DNA from 3 places in the Bradyrhizobium sp. MI1.4 genome. Region 1 is predicted to be linked to each of the others. Evidence: predicted binding sites of a transcription regulator. Region 1 holds the regulator's gene; each other region holds the start of a gene.

Region 1 (4,301 bases):
GCTGCGCATCTTCAACCGGATGTACGACCTCTATCCCGGCCAGCGCGCCACCGGTCAGCTCATGCTCGATCAGACCAACATTCTCGACCCCAGGCTGGACCTCAATTTGCTGCGCGCCCGCGTCGGCATGGTGTTCCAGAAGCCGACGCCGTTCCCGATGACGATCTACGAGAACATCGCGTTCGGCATCCGTCTCTATGAGAAGATCTCGAAGTCCGAGATGGACGGCCGCGTCGAGAAGGCGCTGCGCGGCGGCGCGCTGTGGAACGAGGTCAAGGACAAGCTCAACGCCTCCGGCCTGTCGCTCTCCGGCGGCCAGCAGCAGCGCCTCTGCATCGCCCGCACCGTCGCGGTGAGGCCCGAGGTGATTCTGTTCGACGAACCCTGTTCGGCGCTCGACCCGATCTCGACCGCCAAGGTCGAGGAGCTGATCCAGGAGCTGTCCGAGGATTACACGATTGCGATCGTCACCCACAACATGCAGCAGGCGGCGCGCGTCTCCGACAAGACCGCCTTCATGTATCTCGGCGAGCTGATAGAGTTCGACGACACCAGCAAGATCTTCACGTCGCCGTCCGATCGGCGCACGCAGGATTACATCACCGGCCGGTTCGGCTAGGAGACGCGACATGGGTTCTGAACATACCGCAAAGGCCTTCGACACCGACCTCCAGGAACTCACTCGCCTGGTCGCCGAGATGGGCGGCATCGCCGAGCGCATGATCGTCGAGTCCGTCGACGCGCTGATCCGCCGCGACGTCCCGCTCGGCCAGCGCGTCGTCGCCATCGACACCGAGCTCGACGCGCTGCAGAAGCGCATCGAGGAGCGTGCGGTGCTCACCATCGCCCGCCGCCAGCCGATGGCGGTCGATCTGCGCGAGATCGTCGGCGCCATGCGCGTCGCGACCGATCTCGAGCGCATCGGCGACCTCGCCAAGAACATGGGCAAGCGGGTTGCGGCGCTGGAGACGGACTTCCATCCGCTCAAGCTGTTCCGCGGCCTCGAGCACATGACCGACCTCGTGCAGCAGCAGGTCAAGTCGGTGCTGGACGCCTATGCCGCGCATGATTTGCCGGCGGCGATGGCGGTGTGGAAGGGCGACGAGGAAGTCGACGCCATCTGCACCTCGCTGTTCCGCGAACTCCTCACCTACATGATGGAGGATCCGCGCAATATCTCGTTCTGCATCCATTTGATGTTCTGCGCCAAGAACATCGAGCGGATCGGCGACCACGCCACCAATATCGCCGAGACCGTGTTCTACATGATCGAGGGCCAGGCGATCACCGACAAGCGGCCGAAGGGCGACATGACGACCTTTGCCAACACGGTACCGAACACCTGAAGATTTAAGGAGCGACGACCCGATGGGCGCACGCATTATGGTGGTTGAGGACGAGGAAGCCCTGACCGAGCTTCTCCGCTACAACCTCGAAGGCGACGGCTATGACGTCGAGACGGTGATGCGCGGCGACGACGCCGACACCCGCCTCAAGGAGCACATCCCCGATCTGATCGTGCTCGACTGGATGCTGCCGGGCCTGTCAGGCATCGAATTGTGTCGGCGGCTTCGCACCCGTCCCGAGACCAAGCAGCTCCCGATCATCATGCTCACCGCGCGCGGCGAGGAGAGCGAGCGGGTGCGGGGTCTTGCGACCGGCGCCGACGATTACATCGTCAAGCCGTTCTCGGTGCCGGAGCTGCTGGCGCGCGTGAAAGGCCTGCTGCGGCGCGCGAGCCCGGAGCGCCTCGCCACCGTCCTTGCTTTTGGCGACATCGAGCTCGACCGTGACAAGCGCCGCGTGGCGCGCTCGGGCCGGCCGATCGATCTCGGTCCGACCGAATATCGCCTGCTGGAGTTCTTCCTGGAGCACCCGGGACGGGTGTTCTCGCGCGAACAGCTGCTCGACAGCGTCTGGGGCCGCGACATCTATATCGACGAGCGCACCGTCGACGTGCATATCGGCCGCCTGCGCAAGCTGCTCAATCTCGGCCGCGAGCAGGACCCGATCCGCACCGTCCGCGGCGCCGGCTACGCGCTGGATGATCGGTTTGCCAAGGCAGAGCAGGTGTAGGGTTGCAGGCTTGTTTGTTGGCGAGCTGTCCCTGCATTCTCAGCCGTCGTCCCGGACAAGCGAGCGAAGCGAGCGCTGATCCGGGCCCATAACCACCGAACGTGGTTTGGCGAAGACTCGGAGTGACCCCTTCCGCACGATTATTGCGTGCTCGGAGTATGGGTCCCGGCCCCCTGTGCGCAATTGCGCACTAGGCCGGGACGACACTGAAATTGTTGAACTGTCTTCGCGTGACGACTAACGGGGACCCGGCTTTACCGGTGCGCGGCGCCGATCCGACGCCGGCTGGTACGCAACGCGCGAGTGCTGAGCGCAATAGGGCAGTCCGGACAGCGCCCTTCCACCGCAGAAGAAGAAGTCCGGGCTCGAGGGATCGCCGACCGGCCAGTGGCAGGTCGCCTCGTTCAATTCCAGCAGCGACAGCCGCTGGCTCATCGGCACCACGTTGTCATAGGTGACCGGATCCGGCTCAGCCTCCACCTCGAAGGCCTGCGCCAGCGCGGTGTTGCCGCGCGAGATCGGGCGGCTCACCCGCATCATGTGCTGCGCGGGGCGCGCCTTGCGCGGCCGCGGCGCTGCCGATGATGGGCTCTTGGCGCGGCCCGAAAGGCCGAGCCTGTGCACTTTGCCGATCACGGCATTGCGGGTCACATTGCCGAGCTCCGCCGCGATCTGGCTGGCCGAAAGTCCGGCCTCCCAGAGCTTTTTCAGCTGCTCGACGCGATCATCGGACCAGGTCAAAACCGTCATTGCACCCTTTCCCTCGCTGCGCGCCAGCCATCCTGGGGCCTCGCAGCGAATGCCTAAGCCTTCAAAAACCCGTGCCGCCAGAATCCCTTAAGGCTCGCCGGGCGCGTCTTGAACGCCCGAACGTTTACGCCGGTACATAAGGACTTAAAGATCAGAACCACTGCACGAGATGTCGTATCTGACAATCCAAACGCTACAATATGGCGTGACTCCCGCGCAAGAGTCCGCCGACTCGCTTCCACATGTTCCGTGGCCAAATCCCGCAAAATCGGCACCGCAAGACTACGGATTCAGCGTTTCGCGAGGCTTTCCGGGCGGCATTGACACCCGTTTCACCAGGCCTAAGATAGTCGCACGTGCCGCCCTCAAGAGGCGGCACGTTTCGTTTTCCGGGCCGGTCGATGGTGCGTTGCGCAATGCACGCTCACTCCGTCCGCAACATTCAAGTGACCATCATGACTAACAGCGCAGCGCCGCATTTGCTCCCCGTTTTCGCCAGGTCCGACCTTGGTTTCGAGCGTGGCGAAGGCTGCTGGCTGATCGCGACCAATGGCGAGCGCTATCTCGATTTCACCTCCGGGGTGGCGGTGAATGCGCTCGGCCATGCCCATCCGGCGCTGGTCGCGGCGTTGCAGGAGCAGGCCACCAAGCTCTGGCACATGTCGAACCTGTTCCAGAGCCCGGACGGCGAAAAGCTCGCCGCGCGCCTGTGCAATGAAAGCTTCGCGGACTTCGTGTTCTTCTGCAATTCCGGCGCCGAAGCGCTGGAATGCGTGATCAAGGTCGTGCGCCGTTATCACGCCGCAAAGGGTCATCCCGACCGCTATCGCATGATCACCTTCGAAGGCGCCTTCCATGGCCGCACGCTGGCGACGCTGGCCGCAACGGGATCGGCAAAATATCTCGAAGGTTTCGGCCCTCCGATGGAGGGCTTCGACCAGGTTGCGCATGGCGATCTCGATGCCGTGAAAAAGGCAATCGGTCCGCAGACCGCCGGCATCCTGATCGAGCCGATCCAGGGCGAGGGCGGTGTGCGTTCGGCAACGCCCGCCTTCCTGAGGGCGTTGCGCCAGCTCTGCGACGAGAAGGGTCTGTTGCTCGCCTTCGACGAGGTGCAGACCGGCATGGGCCGCACCGGCGATCTGTTCGCGTACCGCCGCCTTGGCGTCGAACCCGACGTGATGTCGCTGGCCAAGGCGCTCGGCGGCGGCTTCCCGATCGGCGCCTGCCTTGCGACCGCGGAAGCGGCGTCCGGCATGACGCCGGGCTCGCACGGCTCGACCTTCGGGGGCAATCCGCTCGCGATCGCGGCTGCGAACGCCGTGCTCGACGTCATGCTCAAGCCCGGCTTCTTCGACCACGTGCAGAGGATGTCGCTGCTGCTCAAGCAGAAGCTCGCCTCCGTGATCGACCGTCACGGCGATGTCGTCAGCGAAGTGCGCGGCGAGGGCCTCCTGATCGGCATCAAGGCCGTG
Region 2 (4,301 bases), on a different contig from region 1:
CCGAATTCGTCAATGCGGTGATGCACGGGGTCTCGCCGGACGGAGGGCATTATTTTCCGGCCTTTCCCTATACGTCCTATCAGCACGCCAGGCGCGAGGACGTGCTCGATCTCTTTGCGTACCTGAAAACGCTGCCGGCCGTCGCAGGCAAGGTGCGCGACCACGATGTGCGCTTTCCGTTCAACATCCGGCGTAACGTCGGCATTTGGAAATTCTTATTTCTGGACGACAAGCCCTTCGTCCCCGACAGCGCGAAGTCACCGCAGTGGAATCGCGGCGCCTATCTCGTCAACAGTTTTGGCCATTGCGCGGAATGCCACAGCCCGCGCAACGCGCTTGGCGGCATCATGGCCGCACAACGCTTCGCCGGCGGTCCCAATCCGGAAGGCGAGGGATGGGTGCCCAACATCACCCAGAAGGGCCTCGGCGAGTGGAGCGCGAAGGATATTGCCTATTTCCTGAAGACCGGCGAATTGCCCGACGGCGACAGCGTCGGCGGCGCGATGACGCGGGTGATCAAGAACACCTCGCAACTGCCGGACGACGATCTCGCGGCGATGGCGGACTATCTCAAATCGCTGCCGCCGGTGGACGGTCCGCCGCGTCCCAAGCGCAAGGAGGGCGGCACCTGATCGGGCCTGCCCTTTTTCGGACGGTCAACTCGCGCCAAACGCCTTGAAGGTGATGATGGTGAGGGTGTCCTGGATGCCGGGCAGCACCTGCACCTTCTCGTTGACGAAGTGGCCGATATCGGTGTCGTTGTCGACATAGAACTTCACCAGCAGGTCGTATTGCCCGGCCGTGGAATAGATCTCGGAGGCGATCTCGGCTTCGGCAAGCGCATTGGCGACCACATAGGATTGGCCGAGCTTGCATTTGATCTGGACGAAAAAGGGAACCATCGCGGTCACTCCGAAAGCATATCTGACGGCTAATAGGCCAAACCCGGCCGGATTTAGCAAGCGAACTTGCTGGGTTGAGGCAGGCGCGCTAGGACGGGCCATGGCTTCGAAAACGCTGAAGATCGCCCCATGACGACACCCGTAGCGCTGACCATTGCCGGCTCCGATTCGAGCGGCGGCGCCGGCATCCAGGCCGACCTGAAGACCTTTGCCGCGCTCGGCGTTTTTGGCGCGTCCGCCATCACGGCGCTGACGGCGCAGAACACCCGCGGCGTCACCGGCATTCACGCCGTGCCCGCCGAATTCGTCACCGCGCAGATCGACGCGGTGTTTTCCGATCTCGAGGTCGGCGCGGTCAAGATCGGCATGGTGGCGCAAGCCGCCAGCATCGATGCGATCGCGGCCGCGCTGTCGCGCTGGGCGCCCGGGCATATCGTGCTCGATCCCGTGATGGTGGCGACGTCGGGCGATCGCCTGCTCGCGTCCGATGCCGTCGATGCCTTGCGCATCAAGCTGATGCCGCTGGCCTCGGTGATCACACCCAATCTGCCCGAGGCCGCGGCTCTGCTCGACGAGCCGGTCGCGGCCAGCGAGGCCGAGATCGAAAGCCAGGGGCGCCGGCTGCTGGCGCTCGGCTGTCGTGCGGTCCTGATCAAGGGCGGCCACGGCGAGGGCGCCGAGAGTATCGATTATCTCGTCGATGCCAGCACCACGATCGCGCTCGCCGCGCCGCGCGTTGCCACAAGCAACACCCATGGCACCGGCTGCTCGCTGTCCTCGGCGGTCGCCGCAGGGCTCGCCAGAGGCGAGGATCTCGAGCGCGCCGTGCGCAACGCCAAGACCTGGATCAGCGCGGCGATCGCCGCCGCCGACCGCTTCAGCGTCGGCCACGGACACGGCCCGATCCATCATTTCCATAAATTTTACTGAACGCCGGTCGCGAGCGCGCCACCGCTAGTCCCTCCCGCCATGCAGCTCCGGGTTCTTGCGGAGCGCGTTGCGACGCCACGTCGCCTGATTGTCGCATGCGACTGATATTCGCGGGGTGGGCGAGGCAAGCGCGATTCGTATCTGAGGGTGCCTCAAAGGTTCGATTGGTCATCCCCCTGTCACGGGACATTGTTACAGGCTGGCGCATGGGAAGTTACGATGTGAGTGACGAGAGCCCGGAGCGGCGCTTTCGCACGTTGTTCATCTCCGACGTTCATCTCGGAGCCCGCGGTTCTCAAGCCGACCTTCTGCTCGATTTCCTGCGTTTCCACGACGCCGACACGATCTATCTCGTCGGCGATATCGTCGACGGCTGGGCGCTGAAATCGAGCTGGCATTGGCCGCAATCGCATAACGACCTCGTCCAGAAGCTTTTGCGCAAGGCGCGCAAGGGCGCCAAGGTCATTTACATCCCCGGCAATCACGATGAGTTCCTGCGCAACTATTACGGCACGCATTTCGGCGGCATCGACGTGGTCGAGAACACCGTCCACATCGGCGCGGACGGCAGGCGTTATCTCGTCATCCATGGCGACATCTTCGACCTCGTGGTGCAGAACGCACGCTGGCTCGCTCATCTCGGCGACAAGGCCTACGACTTCGCGATCCAGCTCAATCGTTTCGTCAACTTCTTTAGGCGCATGTTCAAGGTGCCGTATTGGTCGCTGTCGCAATGGGCCAAGCAGAAGGTCAAGAACGCCGTCAACTATATCGGCGCATTCGAGCAGGCACTCGCTGCCGAGGCACGGCGCCACGACGCCGACGGCGTGATCTGCGGCCACATCCATTACGCGGTGATCCGCGACGAGGGCGGCATCCGCTACATGAATTGCGGCGACTGGGTCGAGAGCTGTACGGCGCTGGTCGAGCACGACGACGGCCATTTCGAGATCATCACCTGGGCGGACCAGGCCGAGAAGCCGGCACAGGTCCCGCAGGTCGCAGCCAGAGCTGCATGACAAAGGCAGCCTGATGCGCATCCTGGTCGCGACCGACGCCTGGCACCCGCAAGTCAACGGTGTGGTCGGACGCTGACCAAGCTTGCCGACGCCGCCAAAAGTCTCGACGTCGAATTCTCGTTCCTGACGCCGCAATCGTTCCGCACCTTTGCGATGCCGAGCTATCGGGACGTGCGGGTGGCCATGCCGCGCCCGGGCAGAATCGCGAAGCTGATCGAAGAGGCGCGCCCGGACAGCATCCACATCGCGACGGAGGGGCCGATCGGCCTGATGGTCCGCCGCTATTGCCGGCAGCGCAAGCTGCCCTTCACGACCAGCTTCCACACCCGCTTTCCCGAATATGTCCGCGCCCGCGTGCCGGTGCCGGGCTCGCTGATCTGGCGGGCGCTGCGCCGATTCCATAGCCCCAGCCGCGCCGTGATGGCGGCGACGCCGGCGCTCGCCAGTGAGCTGACCGAGCGCGGCTTCGACAATGTCGTGCTGTGGCCGCGCGGCGTCGACCCCCATCTGTTCCATCCCCGCGCGATCGATCTCTGCCTGCCGGCGCCGGTGTTCCTCTCGGTCGGTCGGGTCGCGGTGGAGAAGAATCTCGAGGCGTTCCTCGACCTCGAGCTGCCCGGCACCAAGGTGATCGTCGGTGACGGCCCGGCGCGTGTCGCGCTGGAGGAGGCCTATCCGGACGCGATCTTCCTCGGCGAAAAGCATGGCGAGGAGCTGGCGGACATCTACGCGGCCGCCGATGTCTTCGTGTTTCCGAGCAAGACCGACACGTTCGGCCTCGTTCTGCTCGAAGCCTTGGCGAGCGGCCTGCCTGTCGCGGCCTTCCCGGTGAAGGGCCCCCGCGACGTGATCGGCGATGCGCCGGTTGGCGCGCTCGATCACGATCTGCGCAGCGCCTGCTTTGCCGCGCTCGACATCTCCCGGCAGGACTGCGTGGAATTCGCCGCCAACTACACCTGGGAGGCCTCGGCCCGGGCTTTTATCGAGAGCATTTTGGCCGCCGGCGCCGTGATGCCCGGCCGGAACGGGGCAGAACCGGCGCGATTCGTCGCCTGAGGGGAAGAAGCCCTCGCCCGGAGATGCCTTGCCCGCGCCTCATCCGGCGCGATAACATCAGGCATGACAGAACAGCTTCTCCCGATCGGCCCTGCCGATATCGACGCCGCAGCACGCGTGATCGCACCCTTCGCCGTCCGCACCCCGCTGTTGTCCTTTCCCGTGCTCAACGAGCGTGTCGGCGCAAAGGTCTATCTCAAGCCGGAAATGCTCCAGCGCACCGGGTCGTTCAAGTTTCGCGGTGCCTTCAACAAGGTCGCCTCGATCCCGCAGGACAAGCGCGCCGGCGGCGTGGTCGCGTTCTCCTCCGGCAACCACGCCCAGGGCGTGGCGGCGGCGGCAAAGATCCTCGACATGCAGGCGACCATCGTGATGCCCGCGGATGCGCCGTTGT
Region 3 (4,301 bases), on a different contig from region 1:
GGATTCCTTGAGCGACTTACCACGGCCAGACAGACTCGGATTTGTCATGAAGTAGTTGTGGACGTTGAAAGGCTCCTCGCCCTTCGCGGTCTTCATACGCGTTGAGGACCCGTCCGGCAACAATTGCCAGCTCTGTTCATTGTCCTTGAGATTCGCGACCATGATCTGTTCGAGAACCTGCTGATGCACCGTGGGATTCTGCAGCGGACACAGCACCTCGACGCGGCGGTCGAGGTTGCGCGGCATCATGTCGGCTGAGGAGATATACACAGCCGCTTTCGCGCTCGGCAGGCCCTGGCCCATGCCGAAGCAGTAAATTCGGCCGTGTTCGAGGAATCGTCCGATGATCGACTTGACGCGGATGTTCTCCGACAGGCCGGGAATACCGGGCCTGAGGCAGCAGATACCGCGCACCACGAGCTCGACCTGCACGCCGGCCTGGGAGGCCTCGTAGAGCGCGTCGATGATATCGGGGTCGACCAGCGCGTTCATTTTCATCCAGATCGCAGCAGGCCGGCCGTGCCGTGCATGCGCGGTCTCGCCCTGGATGTGCTCGATGATGCGCTTGCGCAAGGTCAGCGGAGACACCGCCATCTTTTCCAGATCGCTCGGCGCAGCGTAGCCGGTGATGAAGTTGAACACGCGCGCGGCGTCGCGGCCGATGGTCGGCTCCGAGGTGAAGTAGGAGAGGTCGGTGTAGATGCGCGCGGTCACCGGGTGGTAATTGCCGGTGCCGGTGTGGACGTAGGTCGTGAGGCTGCCGCCCTCGCGCCGCACCACCATCGAGAGTTTCGCGTGGGTCTTCAGTTCGAGGAAGCCGTAGACGACCTGCACGCCGGCGCGTTCGAGGTCGCGCGCCCAGCGGATGTTGGCCTCCTCGTCGAAGCGGGCCTTCAGCTCGATCAGCGCGGTGACGGATTTGCCGGCTTCGGCGGCTTCCACGAGCGCGCGCACGATCGGCGAGTTGCTGGAGGTGCGGTAGAGCGTCTGCTTGATGGCGACGACGTCGGGGTCGCGCGTCGCCTGCTGGAGAAACTGCACCACGACGTCGAAGGATTCGTAGGGGTGATGGACGACGAGGTCCTTCTGCCGGATCGCAGCGAAGATGTCGCCGCCTTGCTCGCGCACGCGCTCGGGATGGCGCGGCACGTAAGGGGTGAATTCGAGATCGGGCCGGTCAAGGCGGGTGAGCTGCGAGAGCTCGTTCATGGCGAGCACGCCATCGACCAGGAACACCTCGTCGTCGGCGGTCGACAGCGCGTGCTGCACGAAACTGCGCAGCTGCTCCGGCATCTTGGCGTCGATCTCGAGTCGGATCACCGAACCGCGGCGGCGGCGCTTCAGCGCGGTCTCGAACAGGCGGACGAGATCCTCGGCCTCTTCCTCGATTTCGAGTTCGGAGTCGCGGAGGACGCGGAAGGCGCCCTGGCCGTGAAGATTGTAGCCGGGGAACAGGCGGTTGATGAACAGCGCGGTGGCCTGCTCCAGCGAGATCAGCCGGACGACCTTGCCGTCAGCCGGCAGACGGATGAAGCGGTCGATCTTGCCGGGCATGCGGATCAGCGCGTTCATCTGCTTGCCGTCGGCGGCGCGCGTGAGCTGGAGCGCGATGGTGAAGCCGAGGCTCGGAATGAACGGGAAGGGGTGGGCCGGGTCGATCGCGAGCGGCGTCAGCAGCGGGAACACGTTGCTGAGGAAGTAGTCCTCGACCCAGGTTCGTTCCGCCTTGGTGACCTCCTTGCCCTCGACCAGCACGATACCCTCGTCGGCGAGCGTGCCGCGCAGGTCGCGCCAGATTGCCTGCTGGTCGGAGGCAAGCTGCGAGACGGTCCGGTTGATGAGCGCGAGCTGCTCGGACGGGGTCAGACCGTCGGGGCTGCGCTCAGCAATACCCTCGCGCACCTGGGCCTTGATGCCGGCGACGCGGACCATGAAGAACTCGTCGAGGTTATTCGCTGAAATCGACAGGAATCGCACCCTCTCCAGCATGGGGTGGCTGGGATTGACCGATTCCTCCAGGACGCGGCGGTTGAAGTGCAGCCAGGAAAGCTCGCGATTGATGAACCGCTCGGGGCTCGATGCGATCGCCGGCGGGCCTTCGGCTTCCGGGGCTTTTTCTTTAACTTCAACAGCTTGCGCAGAATCCATCAGAAGTCGGTCCATCCAGTTCGCCCCAATTTGCGACTTACGCGCAAAACCCGCGGGAGCATGTGTTAGAGCGATGACGTTTCGATGACATTGATGTTCCGCCGCCCGGCCGCGTCAACCCGCCTTGGTCAGACATCCCGGAGCAGCTCGGCCGCCAGGGCCCGGGTGACGGGGCGGCCGAGGCGCAAGGCCTCGCTGTCCAGCAGGTCCACAGCCCGTCGGGCGGCGGCCGAGGACCGCTCCAGGCGAGTGGCGAGGTAGCTGACCACGCTCTCGTCCACCGCGAGCTGGCGGTCGGCGCAGAACTTGACGATCAGGCCGCGGAAGAGCTGGTCGTCGGGCGGCAGCAGCGAGACAACGGGGACGGCGCGGAGCCGCGAGCGCAGGTCGGCGAGCTCGATCTCGAGAGACGCGGGCACCTCGCGTCCGGTGAAGAGGACGTAGGCGCCGTCCTCGCGGGCCAGATTCATCAGATGGAACAGGGCGCGCTCGTCGAATTCCCTGGCTTTGGGATCCTCGACCACCAGCGCGCCGGTGGCGAGCGCAGCCGGGACGGCCTCGGCGGTCAGCCCATTGGCCGTGGTCGAGCGGGCGCCTGAAGCCTCGGCCCAGATCGCGGCGAGATGGCTCTTGCCGCTTCCTTCCGGGCCGGCCAGCCACATGATTCGGTTCGGCCATTCCGGCCAGGCGTCGATGAGGGCAAGACCGGCGGCGTTGACGGGGCCTTCGAGGAAATTGTCCCGGCTCAGGCTCTCCGCATGCGGAAGCGAAAACGCCAACTGTCGGGGATGAACGCGGCCTGGCACGCTTGCTTTGCTCCGTGCCGGCGTGCCGGCTTCGTTTGACGAGATGCGACCTCATCGAGCGGGAGTTGGCCTTTTACGGGGCCGCTCCCAACTCACTTGGCCTCGATCGTGCTCATGTGCCGCAACCATTCGACAAGATAGAGCGACACGGAGGAGAGCGTGAAGACCGTGACGAGGCCCATCAGGATTATATCATAAGGACCGGGTTTGAAGCCGAAGGCGAGGGCGGCCAGCACCAGCGCCGCGAACGCCACTTGGGCCACAGTGTTGAGCTTGGATACCTTTGAGGGCTTCATCTCCACAGGTCGGTCGAACAGCCACGATATGATCACGGCGGCGACGATCATGATGTCGCGCGAGACCACCAGGATGACGATCCAGCGCGGAATCGCGCCCCAGATGCCGAGCGCCATGTAGATCGAGACCAGCAGCGCCTTGTCGGCGAGCGGGTCGAGCAAGGCGCCGAGCTCGCTCGTCATGTTGAAACGCTTGGCAAGGAAGCCGTCGACCGCGTCGCTGATACCGGCGATCAGGAATACGGCGAACGCCACCTCCATTTGGCTCGACACGATGGCCCAGACGATGATCGGGACCAGCATGATGCGGCCCAAAGTAATGATGTTCGGTATACTCACACGGCGCTTCCCGGCACCCGGCCTGACCTCGAATTCGGCCCTTTGGAGGCTGAACCGGTTGATATCTCTACATAGTATACGGCGGCGCGCCATGCGAGCCATTGCGCGTCCCCGGAATTCGACGTAACCAGCCGCAAACCCACTGGAAATCGGGCATGACCGACCGCAAAAACGGCCTCACTTACGCCGATTCAGGCGTCGATATCGATGCGGGCAACCGCTTGGTCGACCTGATCAAGCCGATGGTGCGCGCCACCGCACGGCCCGGCGCCGACGCCGAAATCGGCGGATTCGGCGGCCTGTTCGATCTCAAGGCGGCCGGTTTCAAGGATCCCATCCTGGTGGCCGCGACCGATGGCGTCGGCACCAAGGTCAAGATCGCGATCGAGACCGGCCTGCATGGCGGGATCGGCATCGACCTCGTCGCCATGAGTGTCAACGACCTCGTGGTGCAGGGCGCCGAGCCGCTGTTCTTCCTCGACTATTTTGCCTGCGGGAAGCTCGATCCGGAGGCGACCGCGTCGATCGTCGCCGGTGTCGCCGAAGGCTGCCGCGAATCCGGCTGCGCCCTGATCGGTGGCGAGACGGCCGAGATGCCCGGCCTCTACAAAGACGGCGACTACGACCTCGGCGGCTTTGCCGTCGGCGCCGCGGAGCGGGGCACGCTCTTGCCGCGCAAGGACATCGCCGCCGGCGATGCCGTGATCGGGCT

The links. The regulator PhoB, encoded in region 1, activates phosphate uptake and scavenging genes when phosphate is short. The targets are predictions, from matches to a motif close to TGTCATNNANCTGTCAT.
Region 2: AC0L23_RS25545 (UDP-2,3-diacylglucosamine diphosphatase) is a predicted target of PhoB. The motif match lies at 1,999-2,015, and genes of this name have one in related genera.
Region 3: AC0L23_RS27295 (RNA degradosome polyphosphate kinase) is a predicted target of PhoB. The motif match lies at 2,222-2,238, and genes of this name have one in related genera.

The regions. Positions count from the first base shown of each region.
Region 1 covers NZ_JBVVPP010000051.1:11,792-16,092, forward strand. The annotation lists gene pstB (phosphate ABC transporter ATP-binding protein PstB) at 1-619, shown strand, start outside; gene phoU (phosphate signaling complex protein PhoU) at 630-1,346, shown strand; gene phoB (phosphate regulon transcriptional regulator PhoB) at 1,369-2,076, shown strand; gene AC0L23_RS32760 (GcrA family cell cycle regulator) at 2,314-2,826, opposite strand; gene AC0L23_RS32765 (aspartate aminotransferase family protein) at 3,282-4,301, shown strand, end outside.
Region 2 covers NZ_JBVVPP010000028.1:17,305-21,605, forward strand. The annotation lists gene AC0L23_RS25530 (c-type cytochrome) at 1-632, shown strand, start outside; gene AC0L23_RS25535 (Lrp/AsnC ligand binding domain-containing protein) at 657-902, opposite strand; gene thiD (bifunctional hydroxymethylpyrimidine kinase/phosphomethylpyrimidine kinase) at 1,032-1,832, shown strand; gene AC0L23_RS25545 (UDP-2,3-diacylglucosamine diphosphatase) at 2,039-2,851, shown strand; partial or broken gene AC0L23_RS25550 (glycosyltransferase family 4 protein) at 2,865-3,907, shown strand; gene AC0L23_RS25555 (threonine/serine dehydratase) at 3,971-4,301, shown strand, end outside.
Region 3 covers NZ_JBVVPP010000032.1:64,258-68,558, forward strand. The annotation lists gene AC0L23_RS27295 (RNA degradosome polyphosphate kinase) at 1-2,148, opposite strand, end outside; gene AC0L23_RS27300 (P-loop NTPase family protein) at 2,277-2,954, opposite strand; gene AC0L23_RS27305 (CDP-alcohol phosphatidyltransferase family protein) at 3,047-3,589, opposite strand; gene purM (phosphoribosylformylglycinamidine cyclo-ligase) at 3,745-4,301, shown strand, end outside.